Regions from separate parts of the Ruminiclostridium herbifermentans genome, predicted to be linked through region 1. Evidence: riboswitches for the same ligand, from Rfam matches in the RefSeq annotation. Region 1 holds a riboswitch; the other holds the start of a gene.
What was found. A riboswitch is a leader RNA that binds a small molecule or an ion and turns the genes downstream of it on or off. The one in region 1 is predicted to bind glycine.

Region 1 (12,269 bases):
ATTGAGCTATACATACTACAGGTTTTACAGTATTCTCCCGAGTTAAATCGACTATATCTTTTACTCTCAAACAGCTCTTTAAACTCATTAGTCACTAAATTCCCAATTCGGGGTATTCTATTATAATGATCACAGCAAGCTCTAATATTTCCACTTAGAGACACAAAAGGAATCGGCGCTCCCTTATAAAAACAATACTTTTCATAAGGACTTGAATATATTATTTTCTTCTCTTTTGCTTCTTCTTGTATCATATTAAGAATATTTTTAATTTGAACTGAATTTTCTTTAACCCAATCGGTACTATAAGTTGGCAATAACATATTCAGTTTACTGATTCCAAACTTACTGCAAAGACCTACTATATTAATAACATCTTCGATATTTGATTCAGTCATAACGCAGTTAATTTCTTTACTAATCTGAGGGTATTCCATTCCCGTTATTAAATTATCTTGTAATTTATTAAAATCATATTGTGAACACACCCTTCGAATAACTTCTTCATCCGCGCCATCAACAGAAAATGTCACAGATTCTACATTACCACTTTTTAATAACCGTTCATAATTAATTTTGACCGTGCCATTTGTAATTACAGCCACCTTTTTTTGGTATATTGCCAAATATTCAACAACTTCATAAAATTGTGGATAAATAAGTTGTTCGCCCATCCCGCAAAGTGCAAACACTTCAACAAAGGGTAACTTTTGTACTATAGTAGTAAAATCATCCCATTTTATGAAAGTTCCTTTTGATTTTGAACTACTTCTAAAGCAATATTCACAATTTAAATTGCATCGATCAGTAAGTTCCAGCATTATCTCTTTAGGTAATGTGAACATATATCGCCTCCGGATTAATTATCTTCAACTAAATGCATATGAATCTCTCTTCTAACATTAACATTATCCTTTTTTTGCCTTGCAATATAATTTTCAATCATGCTCCCATGAACAGGCACAAATGTTTTCAAGTCTAAAAGTAATGTTCCAGAGTAATAAGAATTTCCTTCCCTAACACCATTGATTTGAGCATCTTCCATTTTTACTTTAGATTTATCACATATGTAATTAAAAACAGCACATTCACGATTCTTATAAAGAGAAACTCCCAAATAGACGGCTTTAAATTTACCATTTTTAAACAATGAATCATCCGAATATAATCCAAGCCCTATCTGTGCTTTTGATGATGAAAGCATCTCTACTTCAACATACTCTCCTATTTTTTCCGTACTTAAATCAATACATGAGAAGTATGTTGCAAAATTCTCAAAAGCTATCATATCATAGAGTTGCATGATATACAGATATACCGATGGCAATTTTGGAAATCTATCAAATGATTTATTGAATTTATCAACTTGATTTGCTACCTTTTCAAACACTTCAGCCTGAGAAATAAACTCGGCCTTCTCTTCAGTATCGGCACTAAGCAGAAAATATGGTATAGAATGTCCGGCCGCAAAACTCCAATTCATTGGACTACGTTCTGATGACTCAAATGTAGCTTTTTCTACATTAAGTCTGGTCAAAACACAAAAACTAGAGATTTGTTCCTCTATTACTCTTTTATATTCTGTACTTAATTTCTGCCACTTTAAAATCTCTCCGTGCGCGTCTAAATACATGTTCTGCATTCTTATTATGTATTTATCCTTAACGTCTGTATCCAAATTTATAGACCTTGGTAAAATTAAGTTATTAAAATATTCTTTAATTCCCAAATTTTCATAATTCATATATTTAACACTCTACTTTCCAAATATTACTTAATGAAGCCTATTTATTATGTCTTTCTTGTTCAATCTCATCAATAATTTGTTGTGGCGTTGTTAATTTAAGAACCTTGCTGATATATTCTTTCTGTTTTTCTTTAAGAACAGTAACTTTGTCTTCATTAAATAAATATTCTTGTAGTTTTTCTAAAACCTCATCATACTTAAATAATTGAACTACTTCATATGTATCTGTATATTCATTATCTGATAACACTGCTTCAAGCAATCGAAACCACCCAAAAAAACCTGCCCTAAAAGGGAATACACACTTTATGTCTTTGGCCATTTTCTGGTACCACTCTGGACGCTTTAAAAGAGTTTTTTGGAGCTTTGCAAAATCAATATTCTTATAATTTTGAAATACAATACATGGAATACTGCCGAAAATCGCTTTTGATAAAGTAACAGACACAACATTTGTAGTAATAAATAAATCAGATGACAATAAACACTCATCAAATTCAGTAGGGTTTAAATAACCGAAATTCATATATGTAACTTTACCACATTGATTTATATCTATATCCCACTTATTGGGACCAACATGAACTAATGTAATTGGAACGTTTAAATCTTTTAAATAATTATGCAAAATAGTTGGCAACCATTTCATAAGCATACCCAGAGATGGCATATCATGAAAATTTATACTTTCCCATGAAGAAGATGAGTACATTATCATTTTATTGCATTCTGAAACGCCTAACTTCTTTCTTACTTCTAACTTACGTTCGATTGATAACTCTAAATCTCTGTCATATAAACTAAAACATTTCACTTTTTGATCTTGGCTAGTTCTATTAATATTTAAAGGACAATTTCTTATAACGTAATCGCAGTCATCAAGCAATGGCGGTAATATTTCGAAATTTCCTCCATAATAGTCTGGTTTACATTTAGTTGACAAATATTCATATTCATCAATTCCAAGAATAGGTATTGCATATTGTTTCAACATTTGCATACTTACACCAGACCACAACCTAGAATATTCAATTGTATATATATCTGAAAGCAATATATAATCTGGTTTATATGAATTAATTAAATTGTCTACAATAGTTTTGTTTATAAATGCTCCATCATTAATGTTTAGTGATATATAATCTTGTCCTCTTTCTTGCAAATAAGAAACAAATTTTGATGGAACTAAAAACTTAACTTGACATTTATTTTTATCCAGCCTACTTCCAAATTCATATCCAATTGTTAACTCTCCAGCAGATATCTCACTTAGTACGATAATTAAGACTTTATTCATAAAATAATCCTTACATTTTAAAATATTTATTCTTCAATTCTAAAACATCATTTGCTGATTCATGTTCGCCAGAGGATCTCAATTTTGTTTCCAAATCATCAAATATAAGAATTAAGAAGTCTGAAATTACAGTAATCGGAGATGCCTCAAGTTTCTTTGCTTCAGCAATATACTCTTTTGCTTTCTCAGATTCTCCAAATGACCAATACAATCCTGAAATTAACAAATAAGGAATAACATAATATGGCCTGAACTCTCCTTTTTTCTGTTGTTCAATCATATCCATTATTTCCTCAATTATTTCATCCTCATCCCTAAAACTATTAGGTAACATTAATTGAATTCTTATTTTATACATTTTTGCTAGCCAGTAATTAGGCTGTTCCTCTATTATCTGTTCAAACATATCAAGAGCATCTTCTACATTTGTTTTGCTTTCCAATACATCACTAGCATTATTAGCAACTAAGTTAAACAAGCCAAACATCAATTTTGAACTATTGTCAGCTCCAGCCTTCTCGGCTTCTTTTCTTAGTGTTTCTCTCAAAGTTTCTATTCTCTCAGTCATTCTTGAAAGTAACGCAACCGTTCTAAATGCTTCGCAGTCGGACTGGCTAATTGGCAAAAATTCACCCACAAGCGTACTCATTATATGTCCTCCTCGTCTGCCTCTTCTGCATTAAGTTCTTCTTCAGCATCAGGTGTATACACTGCAGAATCCGCTGAAAAATACTCTTCAAGATTTTCTGGAGTAAGTTTTTCTAAGTCTTCCCTTCGAAGTGATTTTACTAACAATTGCTGTACTTCAGTTAATTTAAAATTTTTCATTGCCTCGTCCGGATCTTCAATTAATAATGTTTTGAATTCTTGATCCAATACCGCTTTCTCAATAAGTTCCTTAATTTGCGTTTCATCATTACTAAAATTGTTCATAAATTTCGCCTCTTTCATTTTTTATTAATAGTTTCAATTACAAAAATAGACTATTATTTACCAAGCAATTCATATTTTCCTTCATAAAAATATAATCTATATAAATCTAAATAAATGTATTTATGGTTATATGATTTTATATTTCTATAATACACGTACATTATAAAACAAAATAATAAATACACATTGCTTTTCACCCATAATAAAGCAACCCTAACAAAACAAACCCTTTTATTTATTAATTATACATGAATCACCATTATTAATCAATATCTTACATAACATATTATATTTAGAATGTATAATATATTTTTCAAATAAACGTAAGCGTCAAAAATAGTCAAACCTTGACAATCCCTAATGAGCAGAGTCTTTCATGATTCTGGTTTTTTAGATGGAAGCAAAAGTTCGAGTGCAATAATATTATTGTAAACATTCCAATTAGTGTTATTTTTTTGAAAATATACACCTAGTAAACGTAAGGATTTAGACCGTTCTCTTTTGTGGTCTCTATGATACTGAAAATTACAGCACTTGCCTTGGCTCCACGCGGTGTATTTGCAAAAAAAAGTTTTTACTGTCTATCACAAACGGCTTGATTGTTTGCTCTGCACGGTTATTACTGATTTCCAGTCTGCCGTCAAGAAGATAACGCTCTAGAAATCTGCGTTGTTTACTCATATAATGAACTGCCTGACCCAAACTGGTTTTGGGCGCAGGATTTAAAGATTTTAGCCACGCAAAAAAAAACTACTTCTGCATTAATATTTCAATTAATACTCTATGTAAATTATCCTATAAAAAATGAACTACACTTTCTATATATCAGACGTAAAATCTAATATCAGAAAGTGTAGTTCTCATTTAACCGCATACATTAATCTTTCTATTTAACTGCTTGGTTAATTTCATCATATAATTGCTTTATTAATCGCTTAATTTCATTAACTACATCATCTTTATTAACCTTTAAAGATATCTTTTTGTCTCTGCTGCTAATTTCCACTAAGTTTTCCTTCATATTTCTTGGACTTATAACAACTCTTAGCGGAACTCCAAGTAAATCTGCATCTGCGAACATTGCACCAGCGCGCATATCTCTATCATCATATAATACTTCTATGTGTTCACTAAGAAGCTGCTCATATAAAGAATCACTGAATTTTTTTGTTTCTTCATCATCTGCTCTAATACAGCAAATCTGTACTTCCCAAGGAGCAATTGTAATAGGCCAAATAGGTCCATATTCATCATGATGAACTTCACATATTGAAGCAGCTGTTCTTCCTACTCCTATACCATAGCATCCCATAATAGGATACTGACTCTCTCCATTTGCGTCTAGATACTGCATATTCATAGACTTTGTATATTTTGTTCCTAATTGGAATATATTCCCCACTTCAATTCCTCTAGAAATTGTTATTGAATTCTTTCCGCATTTAGGACATATCCCACCATCAATAATTTTAGTAATATCCTTATAATCAACGTCTCCACAATCACGTTTAATATTGAAGCCCTTAACATGCTTATCAACTTTATTTGCACCTGTTACGAGATATTCAATGCCCTTTAGTGAGGAATCAAAGATAACCTCTACATCTGTTGGCAAGCCTATTGGTCCGATAAACCCAGCAACAATTCCGCTTTGCTCTGTAATAACTGCAGCATGCACTTTTTCACCAATTACTTTTGTCAATTTGGCTTCATTTACTTCTAAGTCTCCTCTTAAGAACACAATAACATATTTGTCATCTCTATTTTTCTGATACACTACTGCCTTACACATATTTGTAATAGGTAGATTCACAAAGTTTACTACTTCTTCAATTGTGCTTGCATTAGGTGTATCTATTTCTTCCAAATCACCCATTTGAATATCAGCATTATTTACTATAATGCTCTCTGCAGCTTCCATATTTGCTTTATAATCACATTCTCCGCAAATAGCAATGGAATCTTCACCTGCTGGTGTAAGCAGCATATATTCATGAGAAACACTTCCTCCCATCATTCCAGAATCAGAAGCAACCGCAACCACCTCAGGTATACCGCATCTAGCATATATTCTATTGTACGCTTCATAACATCTTGCATAGTATTCTTCTAAATCTTCCTGTGATGTATGGAAGGAATAAGCATCCTTCATGGTAAACTCACGTACTCGTATAAGTCCAGCTCTAGGCCTTGCTTCATCACGGAATTTCGTTTGAATCTGGTAAATCATAAATGGATACTTTGCATAGCTTTGAGCATATTCACGCACTAAATGAACAGCAGCTTCTTCATGTGTCATACCCAACACCATTTTGCTGTCATTACGATCAGTGAACCTTAATAATTCTTCACCAACGCTTTCATATCTGCCTGACTCTTCCCATAAGCTTCCAGGCAATACTACTGGGAATAAAACTTCTTGCCCATCAATTCTATCCATTTCTTCTCTAATAATATTTTCTATTTTTTTAAGTATTCTTTTTGTAGGTGGGAATAAAGAATATATTCCATTTGCCACATTCTTAATATATCCACCTTTTATCATAAACATATGACTGTCAATAACACAGTCTGATGGACGTTCTTTAAATCTTTCACCAATAAGATTTCTTACTTTCATTTTTTTATCAACATCAATTAAATTACATTATTAATGTAATTATTTTAATGTTTTCTCCTTTCATAAAATATCCATGTCTCTTATTTTACCATACAACTACTTAACCAACCAATAAAAAATCTTTAATTTTTCTAATAACAGCATTTGTAATATTCGTTATCATAGCGTTATTATTACTCATTTCAGTATAAAATTCAGCCTTTTTCATTATTACCTGATAAAGTACCTTCTAAAAGCCCATCTGTTATTTTTGAACTTACCTTGTCAGCTACTGCAGCTTCGTATGCACTTGGATTGCTATCACGTACATTTACTACAAGTACATCATCTAAACTTAATTTTTCAACCATATCACTAAGCTCTTGATTCGCATTAGCATACTTTATGTTAAATTTCTCTATAATATCATCTATTAATGAAAAACTCTTCTTATTGATAGAAACATCTGTTGACAGCTTTTCAAGCGCTATGTCTTCTTCTTTTAATAGGATAGCTGCATTCTCATTTGCATGCTTTATAGAGAAGGCATTAAAAAAACCGTCTCAATAGTTATTATAACCAAAACGGTTTTTTAGTTACTACTAAAGCTTTCTCTCATTCACCTTTTCAAAATATTTTTTAGTCTCTGCTACTACTACACCACTGAGGGCCAGTAGAGCTAAAAGATTAGGAAATGCCATTAATCCATTAAAAATATCTGCAATCTCCCAAACAGCATTGATTGCTAAAAATGGTCCCATAAATATAGCTAATATATAAAGCCAACGGTATACAAGTACGAACTTCATATTTCCGTTAGTTAAATACTCCATGCAACGCTCACTATAATAATTCCATCCTAAGATTGTTGTAAATGCAAAGAAAGCAAGGCTAAGCATAAGTATAAATACACCTAAAGAAGGAGCAAATGGAAAACCAGACTGGAATGCCTTCTGTGTTACAGCTGCACCCTCTAGCCCTATATTCCATGCACCAGTTGTTATAATACATAGACCTGTCATAGTACAGATAATAATTGTATCTATAAAGGTTCCTGTCATGGATACAAGTCCTTGACGAACAGGTTCGTGCGTTTTTGCAGCCGCGGCCGCAATTGGTGCACTACCTAAACCTGATTCATTTGAGAAAATACCACGAGCAATACCTTTTTGCATCGCAACCATCATAGCACCTAAAGCACCGCCGCCTACAGCTCTAAGACCAAATGCACCTTCAAATACCTGTACAAGAGCATTTGGAATTGCTTTGTAATTTACACATATAACAATAATTGCAGCAATAACATAAAATATTGCCATAAATGGTACTACAACTTGAGAAACAGAAGCAATTCTTTTTAGTCCACCAATAATAACAAGTCCAGCACACAAAGTTACTACTACTGCTGTTATTACCACAGTCCAAGAATAGCTTTTACCCAGCAAAGAAACAGTCCATTCATTATTAGCATCAAAGAAATTGCGAACCGAATCAGATATTCCATTAATTTGAGTCATAGTTCCTATACCTAAAAGTCCTGCACATGCTCCAAAAAATGCAAATGCCTTAGCAAGCCACTTCCAATTTTTGCCCATACCATTTTCTATGTAATAGAATGGTCCACCTAAAACATGACCATCTGCATCGATTTTACGATATTTAATTGCTAAAAGACCTTCAGCATATTTAGTAGCCATACCAAAGAAAGCTGCTATCCACATCCAAAAAAGTGCACCTGGTCCACCTGCTACAATTGCCGTTGCAACACCTACAATATTTCCTGTACCAATAGTGGCCGACAGCGCTGTACAAAGTGCTCCAAAGCTTGAAACCTCTCCCTTTCCACCTTCTTCATTTTTAACCATATAGTAAAGTGCTCTAGGAAGATGCCTAACCTGTAATAAGCCCATGCGTATTGTGAATTGGATACCTACTAATAAAACCAATGCTATTAGCGGAATACCCCACACAATCCCATCAAACCATGAAATAAAACTACTAACCTGTTCTAACATTAACATTACCATTCCCTTCTTGATATTTTGAATCAAAAACAAAGCAATTTAACAAGTTACATTGCTCTGAACTAAAAAAAGCCAAAACATAAATGTTCTGACCTCCAAAAGAGAAAGGATTAAGCTATAAGCTCTGTCCTTTTGCCTGAGAGACTGGTAAATAAATAATTATCTACCTTGCACCTTCGGCGCCCAAACGGGACTCTCCAGAGAACGATTCTCTATCATATAATCGGAAAAAGAAAATTTATGTAGAATCGCATACATAATTTATCATAATTAGTGCTATAATGCAAAAGATTTTTATAATTTATTATAATTATTTTAATTTTAATGTTCTATGCCGAACACAGATAAAAATGTCATCATAATATAACGATGGAAACTCACAAATATTAGCATCATAGTATGGAGTAGAAATTGACACTGTCTGATTTAGATTTTTGAAAACTAAAACTTACTAAATTGTTAGAAATGACTATGCCTTACTAAAATATTATCTTTTAAATTCAAACTTTCTAGGATATTTAGCTAGCGCTGCGGACATTAAGCAAAGCAGTACTGTTTTGCAGCTTCAATTGATTTTGCTATATTAAAATCATATTTATTAAGCAATACAAACAGCCTGAATATAATTAGGTAACTGATTAGACACAGTAATATTAATACCGCGTTATTTATCAATAAAAAGTCAGCTTAAATTATTCTGCATACTCTGCAAATACAAAAAGCCAATCCCTCGTTAAAAGCAATCAGCCCTTCAAAAATTTCAGTTCACAGTCTACCTTAGCTATTGACATAGAATAATTTTTTATATAAAGCTAACCTTTTATTATTACAAGATTACAGGACGTATCATTCATAATTTAACCTGCACCACTTGATCCAATTTAAGCGTGTCCGGTGTTACTATACAATCAAATGCTAGAATTTTAACTCCTGCCGCTGCCGCCTCCCTTAGTGCATTACCAAATTGGAGGTGAGTTACATCATTAGGTATAAGATACTTAACAGGCTTAAACTGAATAACAAATATAATATACGCCTCATATCCCTCTTGCACAGCATCAATTAAATGATATAAATGCTTCACTCCTCGTTCTGTTGGTGCATCTGGAAAAGCTGCCACACCGTTATCTTCCAGGGTTACTCCCTTCACTTCAATAAATGCTTTACGTTTTTTTGCTTCAACATAGAAATCCACTCTAGAATTTCCATGCTTCTTCTCAGAATATATCAAGGTAGGATTAGGAAATAGCCCTCCTGCTTCTAGCCACTCCTTCACAACTGTATTAGGCGCCTGAGAATCAAGATTTATAAGTAACTTACCCTTTTCTGCTGCTACTAAATCGTATTTAGTTTTTCTGCTTGCATTGCTGCTTTCTTCTAAATAAACTGTGCACCCCTGCGTAAGCAGTTCTCTGCATCGTCCAGTATTTTTTACATGACAGATTTGAATGGTTCCATCAATTTCAACATAAGCAATGAATCTATTTGGACGCTCAATAAATTTTGCTTTGTGTATGTTTTTATATTTCATCTAATGTAATCTCCTATTAATAACAATCCAGCCCTTACAATAAAATACCGCATATGCTTACTCTATACTTGTGCTGTTTCCATTTAAGCACATCAAACTTTCCAGTCATATCACCTATGACTTCTCTATGCTTGCACGATTTACAAGTTAGCACATCAAACTCTATAGTAATATACCTCATATGCTTTCTCTGGACTTGTGCTGTTTCCAATCATGCACATCAAACTTTCCAGTAATATCACCTATGACTTCTCTATACATGCACGATTTACAAGTTAGCACATCAAACTCTATAGTAAAATACCGCATATGCTTTCTCTATACTTGTTCTGTTTCCAAGCATGCACATCAAACTTTTCGGTAATATCACCCATGACTTCTCTGGACTTGCACGATTTACAAGTTAGCACATCAAACTCTATAGTAATATACCGCATATGCTTTCTCAGAACTTGTGCTGTTTTCATTTAAGCACATCAAACTTTATAGTAATATCCCGCACGTGCTTCACAAAATTTATAATTTAAATACTCTATGTTTTAGCGCACTTTTATAGAGTCTAGAATCAAAACTTGAACAGTTCTTGTCTTTCCATCCTAAAGTTGAGTTAGTTATCCATATTATGAGGCTGAACTATAAACCCTATTTGTCCAGCAAAAAATTTTAATCAAAAAGCTTGCTGCCTTTTATATTAGCCCATAAGCTCCTGTACTAAAATCCTTAAATAGAGCAATATGAGGAGGTGAAAAAGTAAATATTATAACTATAAAAATTAAAAATACCAGACCTATCCACCCCAATATATCAGCCTTTTTTGACCCAAAATATTGTGACTGAAGCATTTTATAGCTAGCCCAGTATGCCACAAGCGTTCCCAAAACAAAAGTTCCAATGTCTGCGACAAGATATTTACTACCTATAATACCCGAATAAGTATAGTATGAAACAATAATTACAAGCATACCTATAATAATTGATAAAACTCTTACGGGAACAAAATTAGCTGTTTTTTTGCCATAAGTAAAATATTCAATAACAAAATAAAAAAGCATTGGTGTAACTAATATCTTTAAATGCTCCCATACACTTTCGTTGATAGGTGCAAGCATTGCAACTATTAGATTATTGCCTGACCATTCATATGCAAAATGCAGAATTGCGCCGGCTACTAAGGTAAACAGGACTCCGACAATATGTTTTTTTATAAAGCTCATTAATTACTCCCCCTTAAATTATTTTTAAACTATCTGCTCAACTATCCATTTATAGGTTTACATTATTGGTTTACACCAACAATTTTCACATAGAAAAGTTAACTTCAAGTATTCCCTTAAATTCCTATGATAATACTAATTGGGTCATGCAAGAATTTTAAAAATCAACCATCTAAAATTCAAAAAATCGAAAATTCAAAAAATCGAAAATTCAAAAAAAAAGGCCAATAACACATTTGAGTGTATTATTGGTCTTTATGTTATTATAATGTCCACGAGTATAATTGAATTAAAATATGAAGTTTTATTTTATACAGTCCTAAAATATATTAATATTGTCCAATACAGGCTAAAACAAATTCTAAAACTCACAATAGCCTGGTGTTCTAGGATATGGAATTACATCACGTATATTATCAACACCAGTTACATAAATTAAGAATCTCTCAAAGCCCATTCCAAATCCAGCATGGTCACAAGAACCAAATTTACGTAGATTCAAATACCAATACATTTCCTCGGTGTTGATTCCTAATTTCTCCATCTTGTCACGAAGCAAGTCATATCTTACTTCTCTTTGGCTTCCGCCCATCAATTCCCCTGCATCTGGAACCAATAAATCTACAGCAGCTACTGTCTCATTATCATCATTCTGATACATATAAAATGCTTTAATATCTTTTGGCCAATTGTATACAAATACAGGTCCATTAAAGTACTCTTCAGTTAAATATTTTTCATGCTCACGAGCTAAGTCTTTGCCAAACTCAGGTGTAAATACAAACTGGTTTGGTGCCTTTTTTAATATTTCTATTGCCTCTTTATGTGTAACTCTTGCAATTTTTGATTCCTTTAACTTTTCCAAACGCTTAAACAAGTCAATTTTCGTGAAGCCCTGCAAGAATTCCAATTCATCCTTTGCCT
Region 2 (12,269 bases), 2.2 Mb from region 1:
AAATTTGATTAATTATGCACAATATAGGATTTATATTTCAATTTCAAGAGAGCACCTTGATTATGTAATTGAGGAACTCAAGTCGGCTCAAAAGCGTGGTTTGAAGGTTGTTATAATTACATCGGAGGGTGTCCAATTTGAAGGTATGACTTGCTATAAGTCACAAATGAATTACGGAAGTATTAGACTTATAACTGATTCGGCAAATGTTTTCACAGGACAACTAAGCGGAGAAAATTCAACTGGTTTATTTTCAATGAACAACAACTTGGTTGATTTAATTAAGGATTCATTGAAAAATGAGATTAAACTGATTGATAACAAGATAATTTAACTTAAAAAATGATTATTATGTGGAGGTTAAAATGACTGAATACTATTCAACGAAAACAAATTTTTTTGGAAACTCAAATCCTGAAAAACTGATAAAGGAATTTGGAAGTCCATTATATGTTTACAACGAGAAAATATTAAGGCAGCGTTGTAAGGACATGAAGAATTTGGTTGACTATCCTCACTTCATACCAAATTATTCTATTAAGGCAAACTCAAATCTACAGATAATTAAAATTGTAAGAGAAGAAGGACTAAGAGCAGATGCTATGTCCGCAGGAGAAATTCAGCTGCTTTTATATGCAGGTTACAAGCCAGAAGAACTGTTTTTTGTGCCAAACAACGTATCAGAAGCAGAACTAAAATATGCAGTTGATAATGGAGTTTTGGTAAGCGTGGATTCACTTTCTCAGCTTGAACTTTTAGGAAAAATTAATCCAGGCGGGAAGGCAGCCATAAGATTTAATCCTGGAGTTGGGGCTGGACACCATGAGAAGGTTGTCACTGCCGGTAAGAAAACAAAGTTTGGTGTAAATATTGATTGTGTTGAGCAGGTAAAAGAAATTGCTAAAAAGTATAACCTTAAAATATGTGGGGTAAATCAGCATATTGGTTCACTGTTTATGGAAGGTGATTCATATATTGAGGGAGTAAAATCTATACTAGCAGTAGCAGAGCAGTTTGAGGATATAGAGTTTGTTGATATGGGTGGAGGATTTGGAATACCTTATAAAAAGCAAGAAGGACAGGCAGCATTAGATTTGGTTAGCTTTAGAGAAAAGCTTTCTAAGGTTTTAGAAGAGTGGACTGACAAATATGGCAAAAAGATATTGTTCAAATCTGAACCAGGAAGATATATTGTAGCAGAATGTGGAGTACTATTGGGAACCGTTTATGCTACTAAAAACAATTATGCACATAAGTATGTAGGTACAGATATTGGGTTTAATGTTTTGGCAAGACCTGTAATGTATGATTCACACCACGATATAGAAGTATATAGGAATGGAAAACCATTAAATGAAGACGATACAGAGGAAGTAACAGTAGTAGGAAATATCTGCGAAAGCGGAGACATTATTGCAAAAGATAGAGTTTTACCAGTAATAAAAGAAGGCGATATTTTAGGTATTATGGATGCAGGTGCTTATGGGTTTGCTATGAGTTCAAACTACAATATGAGATTAAGACCTGCTGAGATTCTTATAAAAGAAAATGGTGATGCGGTGCTCATTAGACGCAGAGATACCTTTGAAGATTTGATTGCACCGTTTAATGTTTAATGCAAAATATTAATTAAATCAATTTTTTTACAATTTTTAAGTTGATTTAAAATATAATTTTTTAAATAAGGGGTAGAACGATGAGCAAAATTAGAATAGGTATTGTAGGATACGGAAATATTGGAAGAGGAGTTGAAGCGGCTATAAAGCAAAATGCTGATACTGAGTTGGTCGCTGTTTTCACTAGAAGAGCACCTGAAAGTATAACTGTTAAAACTCCTAATGTTAAGGTAGTTGAAATTAAGGATGCAAGTAAATATGTAAATGACATCGATGTAATGATTTTATGCGGAGGCTCTGCAACTGATTTGCCAGTACAGGGACCTGAATTTGCTGCAATGTTTAATATTGTAGATAGTTTTGATACTCATGCAAAGATTCCTGAGTATTTTGAGAAAATAAATAATGCTGCTTCTGCTGCAAAGAAAACAGGCATTATTTCTGTAGGCTGGGATCCAGGCTTGTTCTCAATGATAAGAATGATCTCTGGTGCAATATTACCAGTGGGTAATGATTATACTTTCTGGGGAAAAGGCGTTAGTCAAGGCCATTCAGATGCTATTAGGAGAGTAGCTGGAGTAAAAAGTGCTATTCAATACACAGTGCCAATAGATGAAGCAATCAGCAGTGTAAGAAGAGGCAGCAATCCTGAATTGACAACAAGACAAAAGCATATAAGAGAGTGCTTTGTTGTTGCTGAAGATGGAGCAGACAAGGCTAAAATAGAAGCTGATATCAAAAATATGCCAAACTATTTTGCAGATTATAATACAATTGTACATTTTATTACTGAAGAAGAGTTAAAGAGGGACCATTCAAAGATGCCTCACGGTGGTTTTGTATTCAGAAGCGGAAAGTCTGGCTTTGAGAATGAGAATAATCACATTGTAGAATTTGCAATTAAACTAGACAGCAATCCTGAATTTACAGGAAATGTTCTTGTAGCATATGCAAGGGCAGCAGTTAGAATGAACAAAGAAGCAAGCTTTGGTGCTAAGACAGTATTCGATGTTCCATTGTCATACTTGTCAGCAAAAAGCCATGCTGAACTGATTAAAGAACTTCTATAGTTTTAATGATGCTACTTAAATAGCTTAAATTAATAGCTTAAATTGTAGATGTCAAACATTATCAACGAGTTATGTCCTCTAAGAGAACGTGAATAGCTTTATTAAAAATAATAGGAACAAATTTTTTGTCATTGCATATAAATGTAATAGAGTTTGTTGAACAAAGTAAAATAGTTCAAGCTCTTTTTGCTTGGCACTATAGATAATCCAGTGCCAGTAACAACAGTTTCTTCATTAATGATGACCATTAAGTGGTCAGAAGTAGGAGGCAATGATGGGAAGTTTGGATAATGTAACTTGGAAGGGAAATAGCCAAAAAATGTTTAATACAATTCTTGATGCTGTTCCTTCAATTTTTAAATCTACTGTTAAGCGTGAAGTAGAAGCATGGCTTAGCAAAAACAACGTAAATGAAATAACTGAAGAATTAGTTCTTCAAGCATTTAAAGAGAAGGCTCCAAAGCCTATGTGGAATAAACTGATTGGTCAGTTAGAAGCCATGAAAACTGAATAATCAAATATTGTGTTTTGTTGATGAGATTGAGTGAAGAATTATTTTGCTTCACTCAATTTTTATTCTAAAAAATAAAGAATAAAAAGTTGACATTTTCTTGACATGAATTGTTAATTTAAATATAATTAATTTATTCTATAACTGAATATTGCGGATGATTGTTGTGGGAGAGATGTTTTATTATTAATAAAACTCACCGAAGGAGTAGCACTCTCAGGTCATAGAGACTACAACAGGACGGACCTCTGGAGAGACCAATGACGGCGCCGAAGGGGCAAGAGCTTTTGAAAGCTTAATCTCTCAGGCAAAAGGACAGAGTTATAAAATGCGGTAGCATTGTTTTTGTGTTGCATAAGCAATGTAAGCTTGCAAGCATTTTTTAATGTGCATTTTGAGAGGTCAAATATTTATTATTTGGCTTTTTGTTATTTTATTACAAAAAATATTTGATTTATGTAGCTGCAATATTTATTGTTAAGCTAAATGCATAAGTGGCTAAGTCCCGCTGTTGTGTTTTTTACAGAGATAACTAACGTTTATTAAATTATTTGATAATATATTGGAGGATATAATAATGGAAAAAGAAAAATTACTTATGACACCGGGACCTACAATGATTCCACCAAGAGTGTTGGAGGTTATGAGAAGACAAATAATTCATCACAGAACAAAGGAATTTGAAGCTATATTTGATGGGTTGGAAGAGGATTTAAAATTTGTATTTCAAACTAAGAATCCTGTATTAGTATTGGCGTCATCAGGAACAGGAGGTATGGAAGCAGCAGTAGTAAATCTTTTCTCACCCGGAGATACAGTATTGGCTATAAGTGTAGGAAACTTTGGAGATAGATTTGCAGACATAGCTAAAACTTTTGGTCTTAATGTTAAGAAGTTAGCAGTTAATTGGGGAGAAGCTGTTAATGTTAATGATGTAAAAAAAATATTGGATGAAGATGTAGACAATGAAATAAAGGCTATTTTAGTTACACATAATGAGACTTCTACAGGTGTTACAAATGATATTGAAGCAATTGGAAAGCTAACTAAAGACACAAAGAGATTGTTGGTAGTTGATGCAATTAGTTCATTAGGTGGACTAGAACTTCAAATGGATAATTGGGGATTGGATGTTGTTGTTACAGGTTCTCAAAAGGCATTGATGGCACCTCCAGGATTAGCTTTTGTAGGATTAAGTGATAAGGCATGGGATGCTGTAGAAAACTCAAAATTACCAAAGTTTTATTGGGACTTCAAAAAGTACAAAAAGGGATTGATGAAGGCAGGAGAAAATCCACCATACACACCAGCTATCACAATTATGATGGCGCAGGCAGAAGCGCTGAAGATGATTAAAGAAGAGGGATTAGAAAATGTTTATGCAAGACATAAAAAGCTTGCATTAGCAACTCAGGCAGGTGTTAAGGCTCTTGGACTGGAATTGCTTCCAAATCAAGATGTTTCTTCATACATAATTACTGCTGTTAAGGCACCTGAGGGTATAGATATTGCAAAAGTAATTAAAACTTTAAATCTGAAGTACGATATTATGATAACTGGAGGACAAAAAGATTTAAAGGGTAAAATTTTCAGAATTGGACATTGCGGATATACAGATGGTCTAGATTTAATTAAGACTTTTGCAGCTTTAGAATATGCTTTAAGTGATGCAGGCTACAAGGTAGAAATGGGTGTTTCAGTAGGAGCAGTGCAGAAGGCTTTACAGTAAGTACTGTGTTAAACAAAGGATGGTTAATTAAAAGGTTTAATTATTAAAGAAATTACTAGGAGGTAATTAAATTATGAAGGTAATAGTAACAGAAAGAATAGCAGATGATGGTATTGAGCACCTTAGAAAAGACGGTCATGAGGTTGATGTTAAGTATGGAATTTCTCATGAAGAATTGCTTGAAATAATAGAAAATTATGATTCAATTATTGTAAGAAGTGTAACAAGAATTAACGAAGAACTTTTGAATAAAGGAACAAAACTAAAGGTTGTAGGTCGTGCGGGTAATGGTGTAGATAATATAGATCTTCCTGCATGTACAAAAAGAGGTATTATTGTAGTTAATACACCAGAGAGCAATAGTATGGCAGCAGCTGAGTTGGCTGTTGGCTTGGCTTATGCTATTTTTAGAAATATTCCTCAGGCTCATTGGGCTGGAAAGGAAAAAAAGGATTTCAGAAGAAATAGGTTCTTAGGAAATGAGTTAGATCAGAAAACAGTAGGTGTTATCGGATTAGGAAGAATAGGTTCGATTGTTGCTACAAAGCTAAAGGGCTCAAATATGAGAGCTATAGCTTACGACCCATATATTACTGATGAAAAATTCAAAAAGCTTGGAGTGGAAAGATGTGAAACTCTTGAGGAATTGCTGAAGCAGGCAGATTTGATTACTATTCACACTCCAAAGACAGCTGAAACTATTAATATGATTAATGAGGAGCAAATAAAGCTTTGTAAAGACGGCGTTAGAATAGTTAATGCAGCTAGAGGAGGACTTGTTAATGAAGATGCCTTATACAATGGTATTAAATCTGGTAAGGTTGCAGCAGCGGCGTTAGACGTACTTAATCCTGAGCCTAATTATGACAAAAAACCTGAAGAACAGGATTACGAAAACAAGCTTTTTGAACTTGACAATGTAATTATCACTCCTCATTTAGGTGCATCTACAGATGAGGCAAATTATAACGTAGGTACTTGTGTTGCTGAGTTGGTAGCAGATGCCTTAAGAGGTGATATGGTAGCAGCTGTAAATATGCCTCCAATGAAGAATAAAGAAGTAGGAGAAATGAAGCCTTATGTTGATTTGGCTGAATTATTAGGAAAAATATATTATCAAGCTGAGAAGGATACTGTTAACAAAATTGAAATAATTTACAGCGGTGAATTAGCAGAGCAAGAGACAAAATTATTGTCATTATCAGCATTAAAAGGTTTCCTTGATGTAGTTGTAAAAGAAAAGGTAAACTATGTTAATGCAGAGTTAATTGCTAAAAACATGGGTATTTCTCTTGTTGAAAGCAAAAGTTCAACACTTGAAAAATATACAAATCTGATTACCATTAGATTTACTACAAAAACTAAAACCCTTGAGGTATCAGGTACTGTATTTGCAAAACAGGAACTAAGAGTAGTTGATTTCTTTGGATATAAGCTAGACTTTGACCCAACTCCTTATGTTTTAGCTATTCAAAATATTGACCAACCAGGTATAATTGGACAGATTGGTACTATATTAGGAGCAAATGATATAAATATTGCAGCAATGCAGTGGAGTAGAAAGCAAGGCGGAGAAAAAGCAGTTGCATTTGTAAGTGTTAACTGCGAAGTAGATGATAAAGTAATTGACATGCTCAAAAATATAAAAGGTGTATTAAAGGTGACTTTATTGAAGTTCTAAAAAATTTAAATATATCTGTTTTTTAAATATAAGATGTATATAGGTGTTTTAAACTTATCGCTGGTTGTTACTAATATGGTTTCAATAATTAGTAATCAAAAATTAGGTTGATAAGTTTGAACACCTTTATTTTTCTATTTTTCTTGAGTAAAGATTAATATAATTTGTTGCAGCTGCTATGGTTCATAGTGTGCTAGGAGTTGATATAAAACAAGAAATAATATTATCAACAGTAACCGCTTAAATAGTACTTCTGTACAACATATATCTATTGCTTGCTCACGAAATTGATACTGAAATAATTGCGGTGTTAGCGTGTGATGATTTAAGTGGAAAAGTATAGCTATATGTAATATACTATTCTATATGATTGTCTAGCATAAAATTACGATGTTACAGGAGGAACTAAATGAAAAAGTATTTATTAACAAGTTTAATTTTGTTTGTTTTAATGATTTGCTTTATCGTTCCTGCATTTGCGGCAAACAACACTATCACAGAGATGCCTAATGTAAAAATTATAATTGATGGACAGGCAGGAACTTATGAAGATATACCTATCAATATGAATAACAGAACTCTTCTACCACTAAGAGGTATTTTGGTGAATCTGGGTGTTAACAATGATAATGAGCATATTGTTTGGAACTCAAAGGAAAAGAGTGTAACTGTTTTAAAAGATTCAGCAAAAATATATCTAAAAATAGGCAGCAATAAAGCTACAGTTAACGGTAAAGAAATTGTTTTAGATGCTAGTCCTGTAGTATATAAAGATAGAACCTATATTCCTGTTAATTTTATTGCACAAAGCCTTGGAATGAAGGTTGTTTGGGATGGAAGTTCTAAATCTGTTCTTATTAGTGAGCAAAATGAATATAACCGGATTAAGGATATTTTGGAAAAAGCTAATGCAGCAATGGACGAAATAAAAACCTGCAATGGAAAGATGGATATTTCTATGGCTACCGAACAGGATGGCATAAGTTTTGATATAGACATGAATATGGACATAGCTATAGATGTATTGAAGAAGAAAGCCTTTATGAACATGAAAATGGATATGTCCATAATAAATATGGATATGGATTTATACTTTACTGATAATACTCTATACATGAAGAATCCTTTATCAGATCAATGGGAAAAGAGTACTATGTCAGAAAAAGATTACAATAAAATATTTGATGAAAAAGCTAATATTGATATATTAGATATTTCTGATACGCTATGTGCAGGATTGAAGGAAGTTAAGAGCAGCAAACCAGATGAGATTCTTTTAAAAGGAAATGTATTTCTGGGGGATTTGCTGAATATGGTGGGTGAGAATCAGGGAACAGATTTATCTAATGCTATATTTGATAATTTTAATGTTGAGATTTCACTAGATAAAAATACATATCTGCTTAATAGCATTAAAATGGTGACAAGTTTTAGTATAGCAGGGGATGAAACTCAAGGTGCAGAAATGACTATAAAATGTCAATATCTAGATTATAACAGCGACATTAATATAGTTGTTCCTGAGGATGTAATAAAGAATGCTGTTGAGAATCCATATTTGGCGGATTCACTGTAATATAATAAAAACAGAATGAAAAAAGGAGTTAACAATTGTTAACTCCTTTTTTGAGGTTATTTTGAATAGAATAAACTTAAATTTAACTTGTTGCACTATCTTTAACCAAGTAAACATTTATCCAATTTGTACTCGCGAACCAATATAAGATAAGGGAAAATTAAAGTACTGGCTTACTGCTGCTCCCGCATAAGTTTGCCTAAATGGGTTACTCCCAAAATATTTGTTTAATCTTAAACCAAGAACTCCATTTACTCCAGTGTAATTACTAGGGATAAGTAGCTTGACTGCAAACCCAGTTTAAATAAATTAGCGCAACCAGATAAACTTCTTATTAGTTTAAAAAAAAAATTAGGTAAAATTGCACAAAAATAACTAACATTTGACGATGTGATTTGGCAAAATATATATAAGACATATAAAGTTTATTTGTTTATAATTAAGTAGTTTACATGTATTAAAAATAGTTAATGCTATTATAGATATTAATAAATTTCGGCAACAAAATATTGATAAGTTTGAACTGCAGAAACTCAATTGCAGCTGAAGCGTGCCGAAATTATTGGCAATAAACTATTGATAGGTTTGAAAACCGATAAATTTTTGGGGGTTGAAAGTTGAGTGATTTATAATAATCTTCAAAGGAATAAATTTAAATTACGATACAAGTTGATAGCAAGAATACAAGCATGCAAGATAGGAAGGAGTACAAGATGTTTAAAATATTGAAGCACTTAAAACCACATATTATTTCTATTATATGTATAATCGGATTTTTGTTAATACAGGCTTTATGTGAACTTTCTCTGCCCGACTACATGTCTGATATTGTTAATGTGGGTATTCAGCAGGGTGGTGTTGAAAATGCTGTTCCAGAAGTTATAAGAAAAAGTGAGTTGGATAAAATTACACTTTTCATAAGTGAAGAAAGCAGAAAACTGGTATATGATAATTATAAATTAATAGAGAAGGATAATTTTTCAGAACAAGATATAGACAATTATTTAAAGATTTATCCTGAAATAAAAAATAATGATGTTTATGTACTAAATACAATTGATGAAGAAACTATTGAAGCTTTGAACTCTATAATCGGCAAGTCAATACTAATGCTTCAGACAATTGAACAAAAAGGTATAGCTTCTATTATTGGACAACAGAATATTGGAAATGCTGTTGAAAATAATACTCCAAGTTCTGAGCGAAAGATTATAAATGATACTCAGCAGAAGTCTGATGAACAAAGCCAGCAGCCACAGCTATCAGATGGGTTAGCAGGGAAAATTGAAAGTTCTGCTAATGTAAACAAGGATGCTGATATATTGGATTATTTATCTAAAATGCCAAAAGAGCAACTATTGGCTATGAAGAAACTAGCTGACGAGAAGCTTGAGCAAATGCCTGAGAGTATGATAATACAGGGTGCAATACCTTATGTGAAAGCCGAGTATTCTGTCCTTGGCAGAGATACTGACTGGCTGCAAACAAATTATATCCTCTATGTTGGATTACTTATGCTGCTGATATCATTTGGAAGCTTAGTTGCCACCGTTTTGGGAAGTTTACTTTCATCAAGGGTAGCAGCAGGACTTAGCAAAAGCCTTAGAAAAAATGTATTTGAAAATGTTGTAAGCTTTTCAAATACAGAATTTGATAAGTTTTCTACATCCTCTCTAATAACAAGAAGCACCAACGACATTCAACAGGTTCAGACATTTATTATAATGCTTCTGCGAATAGTCTTCTATGCTCCTATATTGGGTATTGGCGGTGTAATAAAGGTTATGAATACTGATACACAAATGTCATGGATTATTGGTGTGGGTGTATTAGCTATGATGGCTTTGATAGTTGTATTGTTTGTGGTTGCAATGCCTAAATTCAAAAGTATGCAGAAGCTTGTTGACAGACTAAATCTTGTGACACGTGAGTCTCTTACAGGAATGCTTGTTGTTAGAGCGTTTAGTACTCAGAAATACGAAGAAAATAAGTTTGATAAGGCAAATATAGATTTCACAAAAACAACCCTTTTTGTTAGCAGAGCCATGGCAGCAATGATGCCTGTTATGATGCTTATTATGAATTGTATTACACTTCTGATTGTATGGGTTGGTGCTCATCAGATAGATTTGGGTAACATGCAGGTTGGAAATATGATGGCATTTATGCAGTATGCAATGCAGATAATAGTATCCTTCCTGATGATTTCTGTTATATCAATTATTTTACCTCGTGCTTCGGTATCAATTTCGCGTATAGCAGAGGTGTTAGATACAACTGGAACAATAAAAAATCCAGATACTATAAAAGAATTCCGCAAAGACCTTAAAGGTCATGTGGAATTCAGAAATGTATCCTTTAAATATCCTGGAGCCGATGATTATGTACTTTCAGATGTGAGTTTTACTGCCAAGCCTGGTGAAACCACTGCATTTATCGGAAGTACAGGAAGTGGGAAATCGACACTTATAAATCTGCTGCCTCGTTTTTATGATGTTACTGAAGGGCAAATTTTGGTCAATGGTATAGATATTAGGGAGGTTTCATTGCATGAACTTAGAGAAAAAATTGGTTATGTACCACAAAAGGGTATATTGTTCTCAGGTACTATTGAGAGCAATTTAAAATATGGTAACGAAGCTGCAACAGAAGAAGACTTAAGAAGTTCTTCAGAAATTGCACAAGCCATGGAATTTATTAATGAAAAGGAAGAGGGCTTCAAAACAGAAATATCCCAAGGAGGAACAAATGTTTCTGGAGGACAGAAGCAGCGATTATCAATTGCCCGTGCGCTTGTTAAAAAGCCTGAAATATTTATATTTGACGATAGCTTTTCTGCATTGGACTTCAAGACTGATGCTGCACTTAGAAAAGCCCTAAAGGAGAAAACGGGTGATGCAACTGTTCTTGTAGTTGCTCAAAGAATAAGTACAGTAATGAATGCAAATCAAATCCTAGTGCTGGATGAAGGAAAGGTTGTAGGAATTGGTACCCATAAGGAATTGATGGAGAGTTGTGAGGTATATCAGCAAATTGCTTTATCCCAACTGTCGCAAGAAGAACTGTCTAGTTAAGTATAAAAGCAAAGCGACAGTTTAATGTCGCAAGAAGAACTGTCTAGTTAAGAATAAAGCAAAACGACAGTTTAATGTCTCAGAAGAACTTTCTAGCTAGGAAGGGATATAAGGTTGAGGCGTACCGCCACGAAAGTAATACCAGATTAATGTGCCGAGAGTCGGCGTGGAGGTTAGTATGAGTAAAAATTCTGAAAATAAAATACCTAGAAAAAATAAAAAACAAAGTATGGGTGGACCAATGGGAGGACCTATGGGCGCTCAGGTTGAAAAAGCGAAAAATTTCAAAAAAACAATTAGAAAACTACTTGCTTATATGAAACCATATTTGCCAGCTATTATAGTTGCTTTAGTATTAGCAATTGGCAGTGCTGCTTTTTCAATAGCTGGTCCCAAAATTCTTGGTAATGCAACTACAAAGATTTTTGAAGGTTTGATTGGCAAGGTTAGTGGAGAGAGTACTGGTATAGACTTTGATTATATAGGAGAAAAGTTATTATTTTTGGTAGGATTATATGCCATCAGTTCATTATTTGCATTTATTCAAGGGTACACAATGGCAGGTGTTGCGCAAAAGGTATCCTACAGGTTGAGAAAAGAAATTTCTGAAAAAATTAACCGTTTACCTCTTAAATATTTTGATAAAATGACACATGGTGAAGTTTTATCGAGGGTTACAAATGATGTTGATACAGTTAGTCAAACACTTAATCAAAGCTTGTCACAGATTATTACATCCATAACAATGCTGATAGGAATATTGATAATGATGCTTTCTATTAGTTGGTTGATGACTTTGGCATCAGTATTAATTCTTCCATTATCAGTAGTTTTTATATCATTAATTGTTAAGAAATCTCAGAAATATTTTAAATCTCAGCAGGAGTATCTAGGACATGTAAATGGCCATGTGGAGGAAATATTTAGCGGACATAACATAATGAAAGCTTTTAATGGAGAGAAAAAGGCAGTTGAAACCTTTGACCAGCTAAATAATACCCTTTATACATCT

Region 2: linked by a shared signal. The riboswitch ahead of EHE19_RS06360 (pyridoxal-phosphate-dependent aminotransferase family protein) and the one ahead of EHE19_RS14530 (alanine/glycine:cation symporter family protein) in region 1 are both predicted to bind glycine.

What each region holds. Positions count from the first base shown of each region.
Region 1 covers NZ_CP061336.1:3,620,472-3,632,740, forward strand. Annotated here, with positions in the region: gene EHE19_RS14485 (radical SAM protein) at 1-845, opposite strand, end outside; gene EHE19_RS14490 (hypothetical protein) at 860-1,744, opposite strand; gene EHE19_RS14495 (DUF6365 family protein) at 1,785-3,044, opposite strand; gene EHE19_RS14500 (hypothetical protein) at 3,055-3,693, opposite strand; gene EHE19_RS14505 (hypothetical protein) at 3,693-3,977, opposite strand; partial or broken gene EHE19_RS19820 (IS66 family transposase) at 4,450-4,724, opposite strand; gene EHE19_RS14515 (proline--tRNA ligase) at 4,864-6,597, opposite strand; gene EHE19_RS14520 (hypothetical protein) at 6,792-6,947, opposite strand; gene EHE19_RS14530 (alanine/glycine:cation symporter family protein) at 7,179-8,591, opposite strand; glycine riboswitch at 8,715-8,811, opposite strand; gene sfsA (DNA/RNA nuclease SfsA) at 9,451-10,131, opposite strand; gene EHE19_RS19620 (hypothetical protein) at 10,166-10,312, opposite strand; gene EHE19_RS14540 (hypothetical protein) at 10,422-10,598, opposite strand; gene EHE19_RS14545 (DUF6512 family protein) at 10,818-11,345, opposite strand; gene asnS (asparagine--tRNA ligase) at 11,707-12,269, opposite strand, start outside.
Region 2 covers NZ_CP061336.1:1,460,877-1,473,145, forward strand. Annotated here, with positions in the region: gene EHE19_RS06340 (TrmB family transcriptional regulator) at 1-334, shown strand, start outside; gene lysA (diaminopimelate decarboxylase) at 366-1,616, shown strand; gene EHE19_RS06350 (diaminopimelate dehydrogenase) at 1,697-2,686, shown strand; gene EHE19_RS06355 (hypothetical protein) at 2,961-3,200, shown strand; glycine riboswitch at 3,436-3,526, shown strand; gene EHE19_RS06360 (pyridoxal-phosphate-dependent aminotransferase family protein) at 3,775-4,926, shown strand; gene serA (phosphoglycerate dehydrogenase) at 5,000-6,607, shown strand; gene EHE19_RS06370 (copper amine oxidase N-terminal domain-containing protein) at 7,017-8,183, shown strand; gene EHE19_RS06375 (ABC transporter ATP-binding protein) at 8,897-11,257, shown strand; gene EHE19_RS06380 (ABC transporter ATP-binding protein) at 11,436-12,269, shown strand, end outside.